One region of the Streptomyces montanus genome, then DNA from elsewhere that is predicted to be linked to it. Evidence: predicted binding sites of a transcription regulator. Region 1 holds the regulator's gene; the other holds the start of a gene.

Evidence for each region. The regulator HspR, encoded in region 1, represses chaperone genes until heat shock. The targets are predictions, from matches to a motif close to TTGAGNNNNNNNNNCTCAA.
Region 2: the regulator HspR is predicted to act here: its motif matches at 3,624-3,642, upstream of lon (endopeptidase La).

What each region holds. Positions count from the first base shown of each region.
Region 1 is NZ_VBZC01000006.1:237,085-244,917, reverse strand. It holds partial or broken gene FE633_RS48145 (IS200/IS605 family accessory protein TnpB-related protein) at 309-860, shown strand; partial or broken gene FE633_RS07645 (ATP-binding cassette domain-containing protein) at 872-1,423, shown strand; gene FE633_RS07640 (hypothetical protein) at 1,495-2,121, shown strand; gene FE633_RS07635 (heat shock protein transcriptional repressor HspR) at 2,549-2,998, opposite strand; gene dnaJ (molecular chaperone DnaJ) at 3,003-4,196, opposite strand; gene grpE (nucleotide exchange factor GrpE) at 4,272-4,949, opposite strand; gene dnaK (molecular chaperone DnaK) at 4,946-6,808, opposite strand; gene FE633_RS07615 (LCP family protein) at 6,999-7,833, opposite strand, start outside.
Region 2 is NZ_VBZC01000109.1:8,475-16,307, reverse strand. It holds gene FE633_RS45320 (HAMP domain-containing sensor histidine kinase) at 181-1,314, opposite strand; gene FE633_RS45315 (response regulator transcription factor) at 1,406-2,143, opposite strand; gene FE633_RS45310 (spermidine synthase family protein) at 2,258-2,944, opposite strand; gene FE633_RS45305 (ASCH domain-containing protein) at 3,024-3,470, opposite strand; gene lon (endopeptidase La) at 3,665-6,082, shown strand; gene FE633_RS45295 (MarR family winged helix-turn-helix transcriptional regulator) at 6,340-6,807, shown strand; gene FE633_RS45290 (protein phosphatase 2C domain-containing protein) at 6,808-7,593, opposite strand.

The DNA.
Region 1 (7,833 bases):
GCGCGGGTCGCGGCCCGGCCTGCGGACGGCCACGTGGACCGCCGTCGCGATACGCGGGCGCGCGGCCCGGCCCGCCTCGGCCGCCCCCGCAGCCAACCGGGGCACGAGGGTTGGGATCTGCTGGCGGTTGACTGAGTTGTGGTGCGTTTTGGTGAGCAGGAGCGAGTTTGGGGGGCCTGTCCGGTTGGTGTGTGTCCTGGGCCTTCTCCCTGGGGGAACGCGGGTTCTTGGGTCGAATGGGTGACCTTTGCAGATGGTGCTCGTTGACTGCGGTGACGGGGTTTTTGGGCCGGGGCGGGGGTGAAGGGGTGGGCGGGTTGCGGGAGTTGGCGGCGTCGTTCGTGGTGCCCGGCCCCGCCGGGGTGGCGGTCAGGGACCGGCTGCGGGTGTCGCAGGCGGATGCGGCGGTGCTGGCCGAGGTCGGCGTCTTCCTCGGCTCGCTGGCTTCCGGGGATCTCGCCGAGCGGTCCCGGCAGGGTCTGGTGCACGATGCGGCCTCGTGGGCGGTGCGCAAGCGGGAGCTGACCGGACTCTCGTCGGCGCGCTGGGCGGGCAGTATCACCAAGGCCACCCATGATCAGTGGGCGCTGGCCCGGCGCGGGCAGGTGGCCCACATGGTGTGGCTGCGCGCTCAGATCGCCTCGATCGAGGCGCGGCTGGCCCGGCCGCTGGGCGCCAAGGCCAACAAACGCGAAGGCCTGGTGCGCGGCTATGCCTCGCGGCGTGAGTGGCATGCCAAGTCCCGCCGCCGTGAGGCGTTGAAAGACCGCCTCACGGCGCTGGAGGAGGACTGGGTGGCGGGCCGGGTACGGGTGGTGCGCGGCGGCAAACGCCTCGCGCACACCCGTCACCACTCCGAGCAGGACACTGCCTCGACGGCACCGACATCACCACGCTCACCCGCGCCGAGGTGCGCCGCCGCATCGCGTACGTGGAGCAGGACACCCCGATGCTGGCGGGCACCCTCCGCGAGAACCTCCTCTACGCCGCCCCCGACGCCACCGAGGAGGCGATCTCCCAGGTGCTGCGGGACACGCTGCTCGACTCCCTCGTCGACCGGCTCCCGGAGGGGCTCGACACCCACGTCGGCGCCCGCGGCCTCGCCCTCTCCGGGGGCGAGCGCCAGCGCCTCGCCATCGCCCGCGCCCTGCTGCGCCGCCCACAGGTGCTGCTGCTGGACGAGGCGACGGCCCATCTCGACGGGCTGAGCGAGACCGCGCTACGGCATACCGTGGAACGGGCGGCCCGGCACTGCACCGTCGTGCTGATCGCCCACCGGCTGTCCACGGTCACCTCCGCGGACCACATGGTGCTGCTCGCGGACGGCCGTGTGAGCGACCATGGCCGGCACGGGGAACTCCTGGGGAGGAACGAGCTGTACTGGGATCTCGCCGCCACCCAGCTGACCGCGGCAGGAGGCTGACACCGCAACCTGACGTAAGTCCCTGACGTACTGACCATCCGTCAGAAATGCACACAGCAAAGGAAGACCGCATGCCGAAGGACCCGGCACCCGCACCCGAGGCCGCGCACACGCCCGACCGTCCCCACGACGCGGTGCCCGACGACCACTGGGACGACGACCACTGGGACGACGAGGAGAACCCGGAGCCCGTCGTGGAACACCTCGTCCAGGACGACCTGTTCGGTGAGCTGAGTGTCCGACTGGACACCGAGCAAGGAGAAGTGACCGTCGAAGGCGAGGCGATCCCCCGGGTCGTCCTGCGCCGCGACGCCGGGACCAAGGCCGAGACCCACATCCCGATCGGTACCCGGGACGGCGACCTGCTCACGCTGACCGTCGACGGCGAGGACGCGGTCCTCATACCCGCGAAGGGACGGCTGACCCGGGGGTCGTACCGCGTCGACGTACGGCACGCGGGCCGCGCCCACCGCCTGGTGCCCGACTCCATCCCGGGCAGCCGGCTCCTGAAGGACGAGGAACACATCGGGGACTTCTCCTCGGACGGCGACGGGCAGGTCCTGGCCGAGTGGAAGGAGGGCGCCCAGGTGGACGCGGCGGACGCGGCCCTCGGGTACGCGCTCGCCGCCGCGTTCGGCACCGGCGCGCAGCCCATGTGGATGCTGGCGATCGACGCGATCGGCGACCTCATCCCCTGACGGGACGCATACCGCCGAGGGCCCCGCCGGTGACGACGTACCGGCGGGGCCCTTCTTGCTTCTGACTTCTTGTCGTTCTGCCTTTCGTGCCGGCAGCCGGCGGTGTGGGCCCGCACCGTGCGTTCCGCGATGCCCAAGGGCCGCGCCAGCCACCGGTTCTACTCCCTCGTCGCGAGCAGCAGCAAAACCTCCCGCTCCTGGTCGGTGAGCGCGGAGAAGTCGAGCATGTCCTCCCGTACGACAACAGCCATGTGATTCCCCCTGGTTGTTCTCGGTCGTGTTGGGTTCCGTAGGGTGGGATCCTGCACCGGACGGGACACTTCATGCCATCACCGACCGCTCTTGCCATCACCGACTGCCAACTGCGTGAAGGGGCCCGGAGGTTCGACAACCTCCGGGCCCCTTCACGCAGTTGGCAGTCCGCCGGCTACTGGTCCTGCGACCTCTTCGGCCGCCACACCACCAGCGCGCTCGTCTGCTGCACCTCCTGGTACGGCACCAGATCGCGCCGGTACGAGGCGTGCACCGCGGCCTCGCGCTGCCGCATGGCCGCGGCGGCGCCGTCCAGGGCCGCCTGCATTTCCGCCATGCGGGACTGGAGGGCGGCGACCTGGTTCTCCAGTTCGATGATGCGCTTGATGCCGGCGAGGTTGATGCCCTCGTCCTGGGACAACTGCTGTACCTGGCGGAGCAGTTCGATGTCCCGGGCCGAGTAGCGTCGGCCGCGCCCCGCCGTGCGGTCGGGCGAGACCAGGCCGAGGCGGTCGTACTGGCGCAGGGTCTGCGGGTGCAGACCGGAGAGCTGGGCCGCCACGGAGATCACGTAGACCGGAGTCTCCTCGGTCAGCTCGTACGGATTGCGTCGACGGCCGTCCATCTCCTCATGCTCCCTTCGCCGCCTGGAACAACTCCGCCCGCGGGTCCTCTCCCGCGGTCGCCTCGCGATACGCCTCCAGCGCGTCACGAGCCTTGCCGGTCACGTTCGCCGGGACAGTGACCTCGACGGTGACCAGCAGGTCGCCGCGCGTACCGTCCTTGCGGACCGCGCCCTTGCCGCGGGCGCGCATCGTCCGTCCGTTGGGCGTGCCCGGCGGCACCTTCAGCGTGACCGGGGGCCCGCCCAGCGTGGGCACCTTCACCTCGCCGCCGAGCGCCGCCTCCGCGAACGTCACCGGCACCGTCACCGTGAGGTTGTCGCCCTTGCGGCCGAAGACGGGGTGGGCGCCGACGTGCACGACCACATACAGGTCGCCCGCCGGACCGCCCCGCTCGCCGGGCGCGCCCTTGCCGCGCAGACGGATGCGCTGGCCGTCGCTCACCCCCGCCGGGATACGGACCTGCATCGTGCGCGACGACTTGGCGCGGCCGCTACCCTTGCAGATCTCGCAGGGGTTCTCCGCGATCAGACCGCGGCCCTTGCAGTCCGGGCACGGGTCGGTGAGCGAGAAGCCGCCGCCCGAACCGCGCGCCACCTGGCCGGTGCCCACACAGGTCGGGCACACCCGCGGTGTGCCGTTCGCGTCGCCGGTGCCCGAGCAGGCCTTGCACGGCGACTGCGAGGACATGCGCAGCGGAACCGTCGCGCCGTCCACCGCCTCCGTGAAGCTCAGCGTGACCTCGGACTCGATGTCCTGGCCGCGCCGCGGCTGCGTACGCGTGCCGGTGCCCGCGCCACCGCGGTTGAACAGGCCCCCGAAGACGTCCCCGAGCCCGCCGCCGAAGCCACCGCCGGCACCACCAGCCCCGCCGCCCTGGGGCGCGCCTCCGAAGAGGTCGCCCAGGTCAAAGTTGAAGCTGCCGGCACCGCCGGCGCCGGGGCCGGGCCGGAAGCCGCCGTTGCCGAAGAGAGCGCGTGCCTCGTCGTACTCCTTGCGCTTCTTGGGGTCGCCGAGGATGTCGTTCGCCTCGGAGACCTCCTTGAAGCGCTCTTCCGCCTTGGCGTTTCCCGTGTTGGCGTCCGGGTGGAACTCGCGGGCGAGCTTCCGGTACGCCTTCTTGATCTCGGCCTCGGTCGCGTCCTTGGGGACGCCGAGGACCTTGTAGTAGTCCTTCTCGATGAAGTCCTTGGTGCTCATCCTCGACGTCCCTCCTTCCTTCTCACGCGCCGTAGGGTCCGTACGTTCATTCGTACGCCCCGTACGTCGCCGACGTCAGCCCTCGTCCGGGCCACCGTTCTCCTTGTCGTCGGCGTTGTCGGCCGCCGGCTGGGCCTCATCGGCCTTGACCGTCTGCGCGCCCGGCTGCGGCTCGGCGACCGCCACACGCGCGGGGCGGATGGTGCGCTCGCCGAATCGATACCCCGGCTGCAGAATCGCCACGCACGTCGTCTCGGTGACGTCGGGTGCGTAACTGTGCATCAGGGCCTCGTGGATTGTCGGGTCGAAGGGCTCGCCCTCCTTGCCGAACTGCTGCAGTCCCAGCTTGGCCGCGACGGTCTCCAGCGACTCGGCCACCGACTTGAAACCACCGACCAGCTCGCCGTGGTCCCGTGCGCGGCCGATGTCGTCGAGCACGGGCAGGAGCTCGGTCAGGAGGTTCGCGATGGCGATCTCCTTGACCGTGATCCGGTCGCGCTCGACCCGGCGGCGGTAGTTCTGGTACTCGGCCGAGAGCCGCTGGAGATCCGCCGTGCGCTCACCGAGCGCCGTGCGCACCTGGTCCAGCTGGGCCGTCAGACCCGCCGTCTGCTGTGCTGCCTGAGCTGCTGCCGCGTCCCCCGCCGGGGCCGCCCCCTCCTCGGAGGCGGCCTTCGGCTCGGCGTCTTCAGGGGTGGCGCCGGAAGGGACGTCGGGCTGCTGGTCGTCGAAGCCCGGGGTCTCCTCCGTCACGCGGCACCGTCCTTCCGGTCCTTCTCGTCGTCGACGATCTCGGCGTCGACGACATCGTCGTCTGCCTTGGCCTGCGCGCCCTCGTCACCGGCGGCACCCTCGGGACCGCCCGCGGCCTGCGCGCCCTGGGCGTCGGCGTACATCGCCTGGCCCAGCTTCTGCGAGACAGCGGCGACCTTCTCGGTGGCCGTACGGATCTCGGCGGTGTCCTCGCCCTTGAGCGCGGTCTTCAGCTCCTCGACGGAGGCCTCGACCTCGGTCTTGACCTCGCCGGGGACCTTGTCCTCGTTGTCCTTGAGGAACTTCTCCGTCTGGTAGACGAGCTGCTCGCCCTGGTTGCGGCTCTCGGCGGCCTCGCGGCGGCGGTGGTCCTCCTCCGCGTACTGCTCGGCCTCCTGGCGCATGCGGTCGACCTCGTCCTTCGGCAGCGAGGAGCCGCCGGTGACGGTCATCTTCTGCTCCTTGCCCGTGCCCAGGTCCTTCGCGGTCACGTGCATGATGCCGTTGGCGTCGATGTCGAAGGAGACCTCGATCTGCGGGACGCCGCGGGGGGCCGGCGGCAGACCGGTCAGCTCGAACATCCCGAGCTTCTTGTTGTACGCCGCGATCTCGCGCTCGCCCTGGTAGACCTGGATCTGCACGGACGGCTGGTTGTCCTCGGCGGTGGTGAAGATCTCCGAGCGCTTGGTCGGGATCGTCGTGTTCCGCTCGATGAGCTTGGTCATGATGCCGCCCTTGGTCTCGATACCGAGGGACAGCGGGGTCACGTCGAGGAGCAGGACGTCCTTGACCTCACCCTTGAGCACACCGGCCTGGAGCGAGGCACCGATGGCCACGACCTCGTCCGGGTTCACACCCTTGTTGGCCTCCTTGCCGCCGGTCAGGTCCTTGACGAGCTCGGCGACGGCGGGCATACGGGTGGAGCCACCGACGAGAACGACGTGGTCGATCTCGCTCAGCTGGATGCCGGCGTCCTTGATGACGTTGTGGAACGGCGTCTTGCACCGCTCCAGCAGGTCGGCCGTCAGCTGCTGGAACTGGGCGCGCGTGAGCTTCTCGTCCAGGTGCAGCGGGCCTTCGGCGGAGGCGGTGATGTAGGGCAGGTTGATCGAGGTCTCGGTGGAGCTCGACAGCTCGATCTTCGCCTTCTCCGCGGCCTCACGGAGGCGCTGGAGGGCCATCTTGTCCTTGCCGAGGTCCACGCCGTGGCCGCTGTTGAACTGCTTGACCAGGTAGTCGACGATGCGCTGGTCCCAGTCGTCACCACCGAGGTGGTTGTCACCGTTGGTGGCCTTCACCTCGACGACGCCGTCGCCGATCTCCAGCAGCGAGACGTCGAACGTGCCGCCACCGAGGTCGAAGACGAGAATGGTCTGGTCGTCCTTGTCGAGACCGTAGGCCAGAGCCGCGGCGGTGGGCTCGTTGACAATACGGAGCACGTTGAGCCCGGCGATCTCGCCGGCCTCCTTCGTCGCCTGCCGCTCGGAGTCGTTGAAGTACGCCGGAACGGTGATGACGGCGTCCGTGACCTTCTCACCGAGATACGACTCGGCGTCCCGCTTCAGCTTCTGCAGGATGAACGCGGAGATCTGCTGGGGGTTGAAGTCCTTCCCGTCCAGGTTGATCTTCCAGTCAGTACCCATGTGACGCTTCACGGACCGAATGGTCCGGTCCACGTTGGTGACCGCCTGGCGCTTAGCGACCTCTCCGACGAGCACCTCACCGTTCTTGGCGAAGGCGACGACGGACGGCGTGGTCCTGGCGCCCTCGGCGTTGGTGATGACGGTGGGCTCACCGCCCTCCAGAACGCTGACGACCGAGTTAGTCGTGCCCAGGTCGATGCCGACCGCACGTGCCATTTCAATTCCTCCAGCTGACTTGAGTGGATCAGGCTCAAGGATGCATGAAGGATGGAATGCAGTCAACAGACCTGAGTCTCGCCGACTCAACTTTTATCTTGGCCTTATTCGCAAGCAGGCGCCTGACCTCCGGCGTGACCCGTAACCTCCGGCGTGACCACAGACGGCAGCGTGACAGAAAGGCCGAGGCTCACAACTCGTCGTTGGCCGGGTCGTACGCGTTATAGAGGCGCGTGGGCAGCGGCTTGTCCTCGCGCAACGCCTTGAACAGAGCCTTGGCCTGGCGCTTGACCGGCTTGTAGCGGCCCCAGCGGTCGGGGTCCTCCACGCTGGGGATGGTGACGATCGACGTCCGGTTCTGCGGGATGCCGGCCGCGCTGTTCACCAAACCGTACAACTCCCTCAGCGAGTCGAGACCCGGGTCGGCGGTCAGCGAACGGGTCAGCGCGTTCAGGACCGGGAAGAGCCGGGTCGTGTCCTCCAACACACCGCCGCTTCGCGCCCCGGCCAGCAGATCACGCAGGAACACCTTCTGCCGTTCGATGCGCTGCAGATCGCTGCCGTCACCGACACCGGAACGGCCGCGCACCAGGATGAGCGCCTGATGCCCGTTGAGATGCTGCTTGCCGGGCCGCAGCACGAGCTTGTCGCCGGGCACCTTCACCTTCTGCGGCACGTCGACCTGTACGCCGCCCATCGCGTCCACGACTTTCCGGAAGCCGGTGAAGTCGATGATGAGGTGATGGTCGACGCGTACCCCGGTGAGCTCCTCGAAGGTACGGATGGCGCAGGCCGCCCCGCCGAACTGGAAGGCCCAGTTGAACTGGGCGAACTGGGCACGACTGGTGCCGCCGTCCGGCTTGCGGCAGCGGGGGATCTGCACCATCAGATCGCGGGGCACACTGACCAGTGCGGCACGCCTGCGGTCCGCCGACAGGTGCAGCAGGATGGTGACGTCCGAGCGCTGACTGTCGCGCACGGCCTCCAGGTCGGAGCCCAGCAGCAGGATGTTCTGCGCACCGGGC
Region 2 (7,833 bases), on a different contig from region 1:
TTTCGGTGATGGAATTGGCGGGAAACAAGCCAGGTTCCCACCCGGCCTGCCCGCCGAGGAACGCGCCGAACCCGGATCCCGGCCCAGGAGACGTGGCCTTCTGCCTGATCGTCTGCCTGATCACACGTGTCTGTCAGCAGGGACGCACGTGGAACCTCTGGCTCCGATTCGAACCCTACGTCAACCTGTCAACGGAGGCAGCCCCGGAAGGGTGACCTGGATCCGGCAGCCCCGCCGGGATTCGGCCACACCGATCCGGCCGCCGTGCAGATCGACCGCCCAGCGGGCGATGGCGAGCCCCAGGCCCGTACCGCCGTCGCTGCCCGGACCGTGCGGCGCGTCGGCCCCGCCCCGGTTGAATCGCTCGAAGACCCGGTGCCACTCCGACTGCGGAATGCCGGGACCCTCGTCCAGTACTTCCAGGTCGAGTGACTCCGGGTGAGCGCCGCGCCGCGCCTTCACGGTCACACGCCCGTGCGGCGGGCTGTGCTTGACCGCGTTGTCGATGAGGTTGGCGACGACCTGGTGGATCCGCTCCGGGTCCGCGTGCGCGGTCAGCTCGGGCGGTGACACGTCCAGGTGAAGATGCACGTCCGTACGCGTGTGGCTGCCGGAGCCCGAGGCGATGCCCCCGCGCGCGGAGACCACCATGTTGGCCTCCTTCAGGACGCCCGACAGATACGGCCACACCTCGAAACGGCGCTTGCGCAGCGGTACGACGCCGTTGTCCAGCCGGGACAGATCGAGCAGCGTCTCCACCAGGCGGCCTAGGCGCTCCGTCTGCTTCAGTGCCGTACGCATCGTCTCGGGATCGGCGGCCGAGACGCCGTCCACGACGTTCTCCAGCACGGCGCGCAGGCCCGCGATGGGGGTGCGCAGCTCGTGCGAGACGTTCGCCACCAGCTCCTTGCGCTGACGGTCCTGGGCCTCCAGGTCGTCGGCCATGCGGTTGATCGTCTGGGCCAGGTCGCCCAGCTCGTCGCGGCGGTCTGCCTTCACCCGGCGTGTGTAGTCGCCGTGCGAGATGGACCGGGCCACCGTGTTCATCTCGTCCAGGGGGGACGTCAGCGAGTGCGCCACGAACTGCGTGATCAGCAGCGTCGCGATCATCGAGAAGACCGTGATGAACCGCAGCTCGGTCTCCGTGCGCACCGCGATCATCAGCAGACCGGTGGTGATGAAGACGGAGACGACGACCAGCGTGCCGAGCTTCGTCTTGATCGAGAAGGGGCGCAAGCCGTCCCAGAGGCCCGTGCTCCAGCCGCCCGAGGCCCAGCTGCCCGAGCTCTTGCGCCCCCCGTCGACACCGCTCATGACACAAGCCCCCTCGGGAGTCCGTCCGGCTCTTGGCAGTCCCGTTCCGTCCCGCTCGGGGAGACCCGCCCCCTGCGGGGACCCTTCCCCCTCAGGGGTTGGGGGTCTCCAGTGCGTAGCCGACGCCGTGCACCGTACGGATCCGCTCGGCGCCGATCTTCCGGCGCAGGGCCTTGATGTGGCTGTCCACGGTCCGTGTGCCGGAGGCGTCCGCCCAGTCCCACACCTCGGCGAGCAGCTGCTCGCGCGAGAGCACCGCGCGCGGCGTGTTGGCCAGGCAGACCAGGAGATCGAACTCGGTGGGCGTCAGATGGACGTCCTCGCTGCGCACCCTCACCCGCCGCTGAGCGTGGTCGATCTCCAGCTCGCCCAGGCGCAGGATGCCGGAGCGAGGAGTCGACGCGGCCAGCGCGGCTCGCTCCACCCGGCGCAACAGCACATGCACGCGCGCCGCCAGCTCGCGCATCGAGAACGGCTTCGTCATGTAGTCGTCGGCGCCCACGCCGAGACCGACCAGCATGTCCGTCTCGTCGTCGCGCGCGGTGAGCATCATCACCGGCACCGGTCGCTGCGCCTGCACCCGGCGACAGACCTCCAGGCCGTCGAAGCCCGGCAGCATGATGTCGAGGATCAGCAGGTCCGGCTGCCAGGCCTCCGCCGTGTCGACGGCGGCCGGACCGTCGCCGGCGGTCTGCACGAGAAATCCCTCGGCACGCAACCGGGCGGCGATAGCGTCCACGATCGTCGGATCGTCCTCGACCACCAGCACCCGGCGCTGCGCGCCCGGCGTGGCCGCGGTGCCGTTGTGGGAGGTGTGTGTCTGCTCCATCGCCCGCCCCTGATTGTGCTTTTCGGAATCCGTTGGGGGTGATTCCATGACTGCGCTTGACGCTTGAATGATCCGCGTCAGGTCAGCAGAGTACGGGCAGTTACCACCGCTCGGCTATTCAGGCCCGACAGCGAGATGCACGACGTCCGGAACGCCCCGGGCAACGGGGATCTCTTCGGTACGCACCCGTTGGAACCCGGCATTCCACAAGGTTTCCTCAAAATCAGGCGAGGGCTGTGCCGACCACACGGCCAGCACGCCGCCAGGCCTCAACACCCTTGCGCACGCGGCGAGTCCAGCATGCGAGTAGAGGCCGTCGTTGCCCTCGGTGACGGTCCATCCGGGTCCGTTGTCGATGTCCAGGCACAGCGCGTCGTACGTGGCGGATGTCTCATTGACGTACGCGACGAGATCGGCTTCGACGATTTCCGTGCGCGGATCCGCCCGTGACGCCGCGGACAGAGGTGACAGCGGTCCGTCCCGGTGCCAGTCGATGATCGCCCGCTCACGCTCCACCACCGCGATACGGCCCCAACGCGGGTCGGCCGCCGCGTGCGCGAGCGAGAATCCGACTCCGAGTCCGCCGATCAGGACGTCCGGCTCCGGGCGCCCGTCCAGCGCGCCGAGGGCGGCGTCGACCAGCAACCGCTCCGAGCGCCCGTCGGAGGTGTCCATCAGGAAACACCCGTTGGCGATGATCTGCAGCAACTCACCGTGGCGACGCAGCGCGACCTCGCCGTACGGGCCGTCGCGACGGTCGATGACGACGGGGGCAACGGCGGTGTCGTACGCGGCGGTCATGGGCCCATCCTGACAAGTTCCCCGGGCCGGGGCAGGCGAATTGGCCGTGGGCCGGGCGGAGGAGGGTGCCGAGGCGAGGTCAGGCGGTGGGGCGGAGGTCGGAGACGAGGCGGAAGCGCTCCAGGACGGCCGGTGTCGTGTCGTCCACGGTGAACCCGGGGTCCCCCAGCGCCGCGCGCATCTCCGCGCCGTGCCAGAACCGCTCGTGGGCCGCCCGCCACTCGGCCACACCGGTGTGCCCCTCTCCCTCGTCCAGCACATGGGCGAGATCCACCTGTGCGAGGGGGACGACGCGGACACCGGTCACCTCTATGACGGCGACCGGACGGTCGTCCGAGTCGACGACCACCGAATGGTTCCCGACCTCCGGCAGGGGCTCGCCCTCGTGCTGGTAGTCGACGAGGAGTCCTGTCGTGGACGTCTTCGAGCCGTCGAGGATCGCTGCGACGAGCAGCGGGCCGGGGAAGGCGAACTCGGCCTTCGGCATCGACGAGATGTCCGCGGGCGAGGCCGAGTCGGTCGTCATGCGGTCACCGTAGTCAGCGATCCGAAGCCCTGACCCGTAAATCCGCGACCCGTAGCCGCGCCCCGTCAGATCCGCGACCCGTGATCCTGCCCCCCTGACCAGTGATCGCTGAGAGCGAACAGCTCCGGGGGAACATTCGGCAGTGCGCAGGCATTGAGTCGACATAGCTCAACTTGACTGCCGAAGGGGAGATCATGGCTTTGACGTCCGCACCGCTCACCCTGCCCGTGCTGCCGCTCGACGACGAGGTCGTGCTGCCCGGGATGGTGGTGCCCCTGGACCTCAATGACGCCGACGTACGAGCGGCGGTGGAGGCCGCGCAGGCCGCCGCGCGCTCCAGTGGGGGGAGCAAGCCGAAGGTCCTGCTTGTTCCACGGATCGACGGGACATACGCGAACACGGGAGTGCTCGGCACCATCGAGCAGGTGGGACGTCTCGCCGACGGCGACCCCGGCGCCCTGATCCGGGGCCGCAGCCGGGTGCGTGTCGGCGCCGGTACGACCGGGCCGGGCGCCGCCCTGTGGGTGGAGGGGCGCGCGGTCGAGGAGACCGTGCCCGATCCGCTGCCCGGCTCCGTGACCGAGCTGGTCAAGGAGTACAAGGCGCTGGCCACCAACTGGCTGAAGAAGCGCGCCGCCTGGCAGGTCGTGGACCGCGTACAGGCCATCGACGACGTTTCCGCCCTCGCCGACAACTCCGGGTACTCGCCCTTCCTGACCACGGCACAGAAGGTCGAGCTGCTGGAGACCGCCGACCCCGTCGCCCGTCTCAAGCTCGCCACCGAGCAGCTCCGTGAGCACCTCGCCGAGCAGGATGTCGCCGAGTCCATCGCCAAGGACGTACAGGAAGGCGTCGACAAGCAGCAGCGCGAGTTCCTGCTGCGGCGGCAGCTGGAGGCCGTGCGCAAGGAGCTGCGGGAGCTGAACGGCGAGTCCGAGGGAGAGGAGTCCGACGACTACCGGGCGCGCGTCGAGGCCGCGGACCTTCCCGAGAAGGTTCGCGAGGCCGCCCTCAAGGAGGTCGACAAGCTGGAGCGTTCGTCCGACCAGTCGCCCGAGGGCTCCTGGATCCGGACCTGGCTCGACACCGTGCTCGAACTCCCCTGGAACGAGCGCACCGAGGACGCGTACGACATTCAGGGCGCCCAGGCCGTCCTCGACGCCGAGCACTCCGGCCTGGAGGACGTGAAGGAGCGGATCACCGAGTACCTCGCCGTGCGCAAGCGGCGCCTGGAGCGGGGACTGGGAGTCGTGGGCGGCCGCCGCGGCGGTGCCGTGCTGGCGCTCGTCGGCCCTCCCGGTGTCGGCAAGACGAGTCTCGGTGAGTCCGTCGCGCATGCGATGGGGCGGAAGTTCGTCCGCGTCGCCCTCGGCGGCGTACGGGACGAGGCCGAGATCCGCGGTCACCGGCGTACGTACGTGGGCGCGCTGCCCGGTCGTATCGTCCGCGCCATCAAGGAGGCCGGGTCCATGAACCCGGTCGTGCTGCTGGACGAGATCGACAAGGTCGGCTCCGACTTCCGCGGCGACCCCGCCGCGGCCCTGCTCGAAGTCCTCGACCCCGCCCAGAACCACACCTTCCGGGACCACTACCTGGAGGTCGAACTCGACCTGAGCGATGTGGTGTTCCTGGCGACGGCGAACGTCCTGGAAGCCATTCCGGAGGCGCTGCTCGACCGTATGGAGCTGGTGCGGCTCGACGGGTACACCGAGGACGAGAAGGTCGTCATCGCGCGGGACCACCTGCTGCCGCGGCAGTTGGAGCGGGCGGGGCTCCAGGGCGACGAGGTCACCCTCGACGAGAGCGCCTTGCGCAGGCTCGCCGGTGAGTACACGCGCGAAGCGGGTGTACGGAACCTGGAGCGCTCCATCGCGCGGCTGCTGCGCAAGGTCGCGGCCCAGCACGAACTGGGCGAGCGAGAGCTGCCGTTCACGGTCGGCGAGGGCGATCTGCGCGGGCTGATCGGGCGGCCGCACCATGTGCCCGAGTCCGCACAGGACCCGGCCGAGCGCCGCACGGCCGTGCCCGGTGTCGCCACCGGACTCGCGGTCACCGGCGCGGGCGGTGACGTGCTGTACGTGGAGGCGTCGCTGGCCGATCCGGAGACGGGTGCGGCCGGGTTGACCCTCACCGGCCAGCTGGGCGACGTGATGAAGGAGTCCGCGCAGATCGCGCTCTCCTTCCTGCGCAGCCGCGGTGCCGAACTGGAGCTCCCCGTCGGGGACCTGAAGGACCGGGGCGTGCACATCCACTTCCCGGCGGGCGCGGTCCCGAAGGACGGCCCGAGCGCCGGTGTCACGATGACGACCGCTCTCGCCTCGCTGCTGAGCGGACGGCTCGTCCGTACGGATGTGGCGATGACCGGTGAGGTCTCGCTGACCGGGCGGGTGCTGCCCATCGGCGGCGTCAAGCAGAAGCTGCTGGCCGCCCACCGGGCCGGCGTCACCACCGTCGTCATCCCGAAGCGCAACGAGCCCGACCTGGACGACGTCCCGGCCGAGGTCCTGGAGAAGCTCGACGTCCACGCCGTCACGGACGTCCGCCAGGTCCTGGAGCTGGCGCTGGCCCCGGCGCAGAACGGGGCGGCTCCGGAGGTTCCGGTGGCGGCGTGACGGACGCCATCGGGAAAGGAGGCCCGGGTCCCTGGCGGGGCCCGGGCCTTCGCCGTGCACGCGGGCGCGCGGGCATGCGGGCACCCCGGCATCCGGGCACCAGAGCCTCGTCGCCCTCTCGATGGCGTGACCCTGTCAGCACTCCGGGGTCGCGGGCTGCCGTTGGTCTGCTCCTGCGAAATACTGGCGGAGCTGCGGCAACGGCCGCGTTCGGACGGAAATTCTCAGGATCCGGAAACCGAGTCGGGAGCGGTGACGTGCAAGAGGACGGAATCGGTGAGGGCCATGGGGTGGACCAGGAGTTCCTCGCCCTGGAACGCGAGTTGACCGTCCTCCTGCGGCGCGCCCGCGCCTCCTCCGGCGAGATGGCCCGCGAAGTCCATCCCGACCTGGAGTCCTCCGCCTACGGCCTCCTCGTACGGCTGGCGGAGTGCGGCCGTCAGCGCGCCACGGAGCTGGCCGCCTACGTCGGCGTCGGCAAGGCCACGATGTCGCGCCAGCTGCGCGCCCTGGAGGAGCTGGGACTGGTGTACCGGGAGCCGGACCCCGCCGACGGCAGGGCCTGGCTGATCCAGCTCACGGACCAGGGCCGGGTGCGATTCAGCTCGGTACGGGAGGCCCGCCGCGCCCGCTATGTGCGTCAGCTGGCGAACTGGGACCGCAAGGAGGTCGCCGAGCTCGCACGGCTGCTGCACCAGCTGAACCAGGGCGTCGCGGAGGGGTAGTCAGAGCTCCACGTACACCACCGTCGCGTCGTCGTGCGTCTTGCTCCGGCCCAGGAACGCCCGTTCGGTATCGGCCAGCTCCAGAGCCCGTACGCGATCGATGAGTGCCTGGGCGCCCTCCTTGCGCACGAGGGCGGCGAGGTCGGTCCAGTCACCCTCCCGGAACTTCTCCACCCAGCGGGTGGCGCCGTCCGTCAGGGCGGTCAGTGCCCGGATGCCGGCGCGCGGCAGTCTGCCCGTCACCGCACGGGCGGCCACCGAGGGATCGGCCGCCGCGGTGAAGAAGCCGCCCTCCTTGTTGCGGACCGTGGCGTCGGTCGTGGCGTGCGTGGCCAGGGAGGCGCGGGGTATGCGGGAGAGGCGGTCGTCGAGGAGCGCGGTGACCGTGCCGGCGGGGGACTCGACGAGGAGGGCCGAGTCGGAGAGGACGAGGTACTCGACGTCGTCGGCGGACCAGCGGGCAAGGACCACTGTTGCCTGTGGGGTGCGTGGGTGAGAAAGGTCACATGTGTCGCGATGGGCGTCGGCGGTCCGCCGGATGGCTTGCCTCAACACCTCGGTGAGGGGCGATTCCCGTCGCGAAACAGACAGTTCGTGGAGCGCGCCGCCGAGCCGTGCCGTGAACCAGGGGACTGAATGCAGACACCCCACATCGGTCGCCGGCGGTGTCACTCCATCCAGTACGACGAGCGAGCCCCCCTCCCCGGAAGCCGGAATTCCCACCGACGCGTAGTCCTCGTTCGGGTGGGAAAAGGCACCGGGGGCCGAAATCAGTTCCGTGCGCATTCAGCCAGTCTGCACGACGTCTTCACAAGCTTCGTCAAAGGCTGGCAATCATCGCCGAACTGACGCAGGGTCGCAGGTCAGAAGCCTGATTTGCGACGGAATAATCGATTCCGTCGGAGCGCGATGGCGCATCCTGCCACCGGTCGGCGTGGGAGTCCAACCGGCGTGCCGCGCAAGGCCCTTGCACACGCCAGCGGAACTTGCCCGCCTCGGCCTCACCGAGGTTCACTCCTTTGGGTG